3 regions of the Comamonas sp. C11 genome follow, and region 1 is predicted to be linked to each of the others. Evidence: riboswitches for the same ligand, from Rfam matches in the RefSeq annotation. Region 1 holds a riboswitch; each other region holds the start of a gene.
What was found. A riboswitch is a leader RNA that binds a small molecule or an ion and turns the genes downstream of it on or off. The one in region 1 is predicted to bind glycine.

Region 2: it holds a riboswitch for glycine, as region 1 does, so the genes downstream of both, gcvT (glycine cleavage system aminomethyltransferase GcvT) here and NOX35_RS05605 (D-amino acid dehydrogenase) in region 1, are expected to answer to the same signal.
Region 3: it holds a riboswitch for glycine, as region 1 does, so the genes downstream of both, NOX35_RS17475 (trimeric intracellular cation channel family protein) here and NOX35_RS05605 (D-amino acid dehydrogenase) in region 1, are expected to answer to the same signal.

Annotation. Positions count from the first base shown of each region.
Region 1 covers NZ_CP101743.1:1,225,682-1,227,942, reverse strand. Annotated here, with positions in the region: gene NOX35_RS05610 (amino acid permease) at 1-365, opposite strand, end outside; glycine riboswitch at 909-1,008, shown strand; gene NOX35_RS05605 (D-amino acid dehydrogenase) at 1,180-2,261, shown strand, end outside.
Region 2 covers NZ_CP101743.1:2,660,700-2,662,960, forward strand. Annotated here, with positions in the region: gene gcvT (glycine cleavage system aminomethyltransferase GcvT) at 1-1,011, opposite strand, end outside; glycine riboswitch at 1,076-1,201, opposite strand; glycine riboswitch at 1,220-1,328, opposite strand; gene NOX35_RS12155 (hypothetical protein) at 1,417-2,007, opposite strand; gene NOX35_RS12160 (MBL fold metallo-hydrolase) at 2,020-2,261, opposite strand, start outside.
Region 3 covers NZ_CP101743.1:3,813,665-3,815,925, reverse strand. Annotated here, with positions in the region: gene mnmC (FAD-dependent 5-carboxymethylaminomethyl-2-thiouridine(34) oxidoreductase MnmC) at 1-67, opposite strand, end outside; gene NOX35_RS17475 (trimeric intracellular cation channel family protein) at 183-848, opposite strand; glycine riboswitch at 901-1,020, opposite strand; glycine riboswitch at 1,034-1,126, opposite strand; gene NOX35_RS17470 (ferredoxin--NADP reductase) at 1,748-2,261, shown strand, end outside.

The sequences.
Region 1 (2,261 bases):
ACCGCCACCACCACGGCCCAGCTGAACCAGAAGTTCCAGCCCAGCGCAAAGCCGAAGCCGCGATCCACATAGCGCGAGGCATAGGTAGAGAAAGAGCCGGCCACCGGCATGAAGGCAGCCAGCTCACCCAGGCTGGTCATGATGTAGTACACCATGATGCCGATGAGAAGATAGGTGAGCACGGCTCCGCCGGGGCCGATCTGGGCGATGGCCGAGCCGGAGGCCACAAACAGGCCCGTTCCGATGGCGCCGCCAATGGCGATCATGCTCAGGTGGCGCTGCTTGAGCACCCGGTGCAAGCGGGGCTGCTTATCGTCACCATCGCCAGTCGGCGCGAGCTGCTGGCTTGAGTTGGGTTGGGACATAAATGTCTTGTTGTAATGGTTTGCGCCCATCCGGACAAAACACCCAACCATCCCGCAGGCGCTGCGACAGGCAACGCAAAAAGGCGACCATGACGGTCGCGGGCAACAAGGACAAAGGAACGAAGCCATGACAGCAGAACGCCATGGCGGATAGGCCAGTCGCATCCTGAATCGGCAGCCACCCCAGTCGGGCGCTTCAATGGCAAAGCGGTGATATCGCCGGGCCCATTGACAGGCAAAGACGATATTTTGCCCAAATCCACCGCCGGCCATGGCCCGCCATGCCAATGCAGGGGCTGACTCTGGGGCTGCTCGGCGGCACTTGACAGCGTCTATCGCTATGAATTTAGAAGCACACTGCGCTTGAATAAATTCATTTTCATAGACAAATACTCAATATTTCCTTGAACGATAAACGCAAAGCGCTATCAAATAGCGTGGACTCCACATGATCAGCCATGACTGGGCCCTGGCGCAGAAGTCTAGTAAACCCGTATATCCAGGCGCCGCCGTTCTTCCTACATTTGCCCACAGGCTCTCAGCCCGGTGATGCCGAGAGAGACTGCAGCGCAAACTTGGCGCATGCAGCGCCGAAGGAGCAACCGCCCCGGAAACTCTCAGGCCAAAGGATCGGCATCGCTTTCACACACTCTGAAGAATGTCCGGACGTCATCGTCCGCCGGGCATACCGAAGGAGCAAGCGAGCAGCGCCGCAAGGCCATGCCTCGTGAATCTCTCAGGTCCAGAACAGAGGGGGCGTCCGCTGCGCATGTTGCGCACGGGCTCCACCCTTGACGTTTCTGGAATCTGAATCATGAAGACAATCGCCGTCATCGGCGGTGGCATCACGGGCGTGACCACCGCCTACGCTCTCGCTCGCCGCGGATTTTCCGTCACCCTGTTCGAGAAACAGCGCTACGCCGCCATGGAAACCTCGTTCGCCAATGGCGGCCAGCTCTCGGCCTCGAACGCCGAGGTCTGGACCCATTGGTCCACCATTGTCAAAGGCCTCAAGTGGATGCTCAAGAGCGATGCTCCGCTGCTGCTCAACCCCAAGCCCAGCTGGCACAAGATTTCCTGGTTCTGCCAGTTTCTCGCTGCCATCCCCCACTATGAGAAAAACACCGTGGAGACCGCCAGGCTGGCGATTGCGGCACGCGAGCACCTGTTCGAATGGGCGGCTCGCGAAGGCATTGACTTCGATCTGAAGCAAAAAGGCATCCTGCATATCTACCGTGACCGAGCAGGCTTTGAACATGCGGGCAAGGTTTCCCAGTTGCTGGCCAAAGGCGGGCTGGAGCGCCGCGCCGTGACACCGCAGGAGATGCGCTCCATCGAGCCGACCCTGTCCGGAACCTTCTATGGCGGCTACTTCACCGAGAGCGACTCCACAGGCGACATCCACAAGTTCACCAGCGGCCTTGCCGCTGCCTGTGAGCGACACGGCGTGCAATGCCGCTACGGTCAGGAAATCGTGTCGGTGAGCAGCAATGGCAAACAGGCCAGCGTGACCGTGCGCCAGGGTCCGGCAACCGAGACCTCGACTTTCGACGCCATGGTGGTCTGCGCAGGCACGGCCAGCCGCGCCCTGGCCGCTCAGCTCGGCGACAGCGTCAACATCTATCCGGTCAAGGGCTATTCCATCACGGTCAATCTGGCGGACGAAGCCAGCCGCGCCGCAGCCCCCGTGGTGAGTCTGCTGGACGACGAGACCAAGCTGGTCACCAGCCGCCTGGGTGACGATCGCTTCCGAGTTGCCGGTACGGCGGAGTTCAACGGCTACAACAAGGACATCCGCGCCGACCGCATCCGCCCTCTCATCGAATGGGTGCAGCAGTGCTTCCCGGGCGTCAGCACGCGCAGCGTGGTTCCCTGGGCGGGCCTGCGTCCCATGAT
Region 2 (2,261 bases), 1.4 Mb from region 1:
CGCCACGGGCTGGTTGAGCGTGGGACTGAGCAGGCCGCTGGTGATGTGGCCGATATGCTGTCCGTCCATGTTTTCCAGCACGGCGGGCTCGCGCACGGGAATGCGCTCCAGCGCGATCAAGCCCACGCGCTTGCGGCGCAGCGACTGAGGGTTCTGCAATTGCTCCAGCACGATGGCCGCACCGGGAAAGCCGCCCTCGCGCTCGCCGCCGCTGCGGCGCACCTTCTGCATGGCCCAGTTCAGCGAGGCTTCCACCGGGGTGGTGCTGGTGTCTATGTCGTTGCCGTACAGGCAAAGCCCGGCTTCAAGGCGCAGCGAGTTGCGCGCGCCCAGGCCGATAGGGGCCACCTCGGGCTGGGCCAGCACAGCTTCGGCAAAGGCTGTTGCCGCTTCGCCGGGAAGTGAGATTTCGAAACCGTCCTCGCCCGTATAGCCGCTGCGCGTGATGTAGAGCGCATGGCCCTGCCAGTCGAAGTGGTTGCCGGTCATGAAGACCAGTTGCGTCACTCCAGGAATCAGGCGCGAGAGGGCTGTGGCAGCTTGCGGGCCTTGCAGGGCCAGCAGGGCGCGATCGGGCAATGGGACGACCTCGCAGCAGCTACCGATGCGGTTCTGGATATGAGCGATATCCGCCTCTTTGCAGGCACCGTTGACGATGAGGAACAGATCATCGCCGCGGTTGACGAACATCAGGTCGTCGAGAATTCCGCCTTGTTCATCGAGCAGCAGGCCGTAGCGCTGCTTGTGCAGGCCCAGGTCCATGACATCGACGGGCATCAGTGATTCGAGCGCGGCGGCGGCATCGGGGCCGCGCAATAGCAACTGGCCCATGTGCGAGACATCGAACAGGCCGGCAGCCTTGCGCGTGTGCAGATGCTCGGCCATAAGGCCTTGAGGGTATTGCACGGGCATTGAGTAGCCGGCAAACGGCACCATGCGGGCACCCAGTTTCTGGTGCAGGGCAAACAGCGGTGTGGAACGCAGATCGGAAGAAGTGTCAGCAGCAGTCACAGGCAAGCGCTCCGGTGGTCAAAACCAAATGAGTGGCCATGCATGACGGGGCCATGCTTGGCGGGCTTGCCCTGCTGTCCGCTTTACCTGAGAGATTCACTGCCTTTGTTTTCGCGGGCAGCTTGCTCCTTCGGTGGATGCTGGCACACATACGAAATGACGGCCTGCATCTCTCTCCAGCAAGGGACGCTGCAGGTTTGCACACCTGCAGCGCTTGTCAGTCCTTTTGCCTGAGCGTTTTGACTCCGGGTGGGGGTCTGCGCCTTCGGCGGTGCGGTGCAGCTTCAGCTGCAGGCACTCTCTCCTGACGCTGGCGATTTTAGCGGTGGGCAAGGGGCTTGCACCACCGAATCGTGCGGATTTTGGGGTTTTCGAGCACAGTTCGTCCGGATTGGGTCTGTGTACTCACCGTGTCTCGGTATTCAAGGACGGAGATTCTGGGGATTCGATCTCCTGGCGCGGAAACACCAGTTGGTAGGGCTGCTCGAAGCAGGCAGTCACGGCCTGGCCCTGGCGCATGCCGGGCTTGAATTTCCAGCGCTCGAGCGAGCGCATGATGGACTTCACGATGCGGGGATCGGTATCGGCGGGCTGATAGGCCACACGGCCGAGTTCGCCCTGAGCAGTGACCTCCAGGCGGAAGATCACCATGGTTTCCAGTCCTTGAGGAAACCAGCTGGCACTGATGATCGGCGTGGTGTGGCGGCGTGGCTGTGGTTGCCGATCGAGCTGGGCGACGGGTGTGCAATCTGCCTTGATCCATGCAGGCCATTCCATGCTCTGTGACCGCCTGTGCTGCGTGTCCAATGGCGGAGCCGGCGCAGGCTCCGGCCGCTCGGAAACCGTGCTCGCGGTGCCGGCGCCCGGAGGCAGCTTGGTCCGACTGCCATCGGAGAGGTGGGAGCAGGCACTGAGCAGCAAGGCGGTCAGTGACGCGGCGCAGGCTGCGCCAAGGTGTGAAATGCGCGAAATGTCCATGAGGGCATTGTCGGCCATGTCGGCAGCATTTCAGGGTTGCGCAGGGCGCAGGTCCAGTTCCTTGATATCGGCCTCGGCGCAGGCGCGCCACCAGGCCGAGCCCGCATGCGGAGCGCCCAGGTCCAGGCGCTCGCCCATCATGGGCGTGGCGATCTCTATGCCGTGCTGCCTGCCCAGACTCATAATCTGCTCGAAGGGGTCCCACCAGGCATGCATGGCCAGGTTGAAAGTGCCGTTGTGTATGGGCAGCAGCCATTGGCCGCCGAGATCCC
Region 3 (2,261 bases), 2.6 Mb from region 1:
CAAGGCCGCCCAGCTCGCTGTGATAGCGATCGCCAAATCGGGTGTTGTAGGGGGTGCCATCCGGCATCCATGTGATGGGTTCAGACATGGAAAGTGAAACTACATGGGTAACGCATGGCGCAGTCTAGGTCAGAGCAGCCAAGCAAGGGCCGCCCTGCGTAGCAAGAGAGGGGGAGTCTCGATCACTCCCAGCGCTGCTGGTACGAAAAAACCGGCAGGCGCCATTTGAAACGAATGGCGGCAAGACGGAAGGCCAGACCGCCGGCAAAACACACGATGGTGCTGATATTGGGGCTGACATCCAGATAGCGCAGGCCCAGGAACATCAGGCATACGGACAGCGACACGCTCGCATACAGCTCGCGGCGGAACACCACGGGGACCTGGTTGCAGAGCACATCGCGCAAGATGCCGCCGCTGATGCCGGTAATCATGCCGGCCATGATGATGACGATGGTGGGGTAGCCCAGCTCCAGCGCGGTATTGCAGCCAATCAGCGAAAAGGCGATCAGACCCATGGCGTCCAGCAGCAGAAACACCTGCTTGAGCCTGTGCATATGGCGTGCAATCACAGTGGTCAGCAGACCGAAGCTGATGACCAGATACACATATTCAGGGTGCTGGGTCCAGCCGATGGGGTAGTGGCCCAGCACCATGTCGCGGATGGTGCCGCCGCCCAGGGCAGTGACGAAGGCGATGACGACGACACCAAAGATATCCATATTTCGCCGCCCTGCGGCGAGTGCGCCGGACATGGCTTCGGCGGTAATGGCCACCAGATAGATGACCAGCATGACGGTGAAGTTGGAGGCCTGGAACGAGTCCAGCAAAGAGACGGAAGGAAGCATGAAGGCACTTGAAAATAGACCAGCCACTCACATCGGCGGGAGTGTCCGGCTTGCCTCTCCCGCTGTCCTTTTACCTGAGAGTTGCGCATGAGCACCTTCGCGGTGGACATGCTTGCCCCTTCGGTGAGCCCTGCAGACTTGTGGTTGCGGGCTGCTCTCCAGTTGGCGATATCCGGGTCCTGTCAGACCCACCTGCGGTACTTATTGCCTGAGCGATTATGGGAGTTTGCGCCTTCGGCGGGAACCCTCGAAAGGCTCCGCTCTCCCGCAGGATGGGCGCGATTCTAGCCAGTTTCAGCGACTTTATTCGGGTTAATACCTGTATTAATGTGGTTCTGCGGCTGCCGAGCTGGGGCGCGGAGGCCCAGTCTGAACCCGCCGTGGCTCGCGCAAGTCTGCGTTTTCGTCTGTCAAGCCGCCCGCCATGACAAGCGGTGCTCTCGAAGGCTCGCTCATTCTTCAGGCGTTGACAGACTGCTTGGGGAAGACACGAACCTGTCGTGGCACGCAGAAGCGGCCCTTTGAGCCGGTACGTGGCGGCCATGCGATTCGAACAGCCGGCTTGGAGCGTAAAACAGCTGTTAAGGACAGGCGGCGTGCAGCAACTGGTGTTGGCGATTGCCGCCGCTTCGGCATGGGTCTGTGAGTGACTCAGGTCAGCCTAAAGCCGACTTGATTGCAAGCCTGAGTGGGGGGGAGTTCAAAGCTCGGTGAGAGTTTGCACTATCAAGCTGAACGGGGCTGCTTCTGGCCGAACGCGGCCATAGCAGGCTGAGGTGGTCGGTTCAATGAGAGTGCCCATTTCGACCCGTTTCTCACGGTGGGTATCGATTGACGGGAATATTTACTCCATTGGACGCATCCAATGTGTAGATCCATCGATTGCGAAGGAGTGAATCATGGGCACAGAGCACAGCAAAATCCTCGAACGCGAGGAGGTTGCGCAGGGTACGATGGCATTTCATCTCGCCAAACCGGCGGGGTTTGATTTCCGTCCTGGACAGGCGTTTGAAATCCAGCTGCCGGGCGCGGTCCCAGGGGAGAGTAAAGAGGAGCGATGTCACGCATTCTCCATTGTCAGCGCGCCACACGAGAGTGAACTAGTGTTTGCTACGAGGATGAGGGACAGCGTTTACAAACGCGCTTTGGGAGCTCTGCCTGTAGGTGCTGAGTTGGATATCGATGGACCATTTGGTTCGCTTACCTTGCACAAAAACACCGCGCGAGCGGGTGTGCTCATCGCCGGTGGGATTGGCGTGACGCCGTTCATGAGCATGCTGCGAAACGCTGCAATGCAGCAGTCACAGCAGGATTTGCTTCTGCTGTATTCCAATCGTCGTCCAGAAGATTCGGCGTTTCTCTCTGAGCTTCAAGCTCTCGAAAAGAAGAATCCAAAATTCCGGCTCAAGGCCA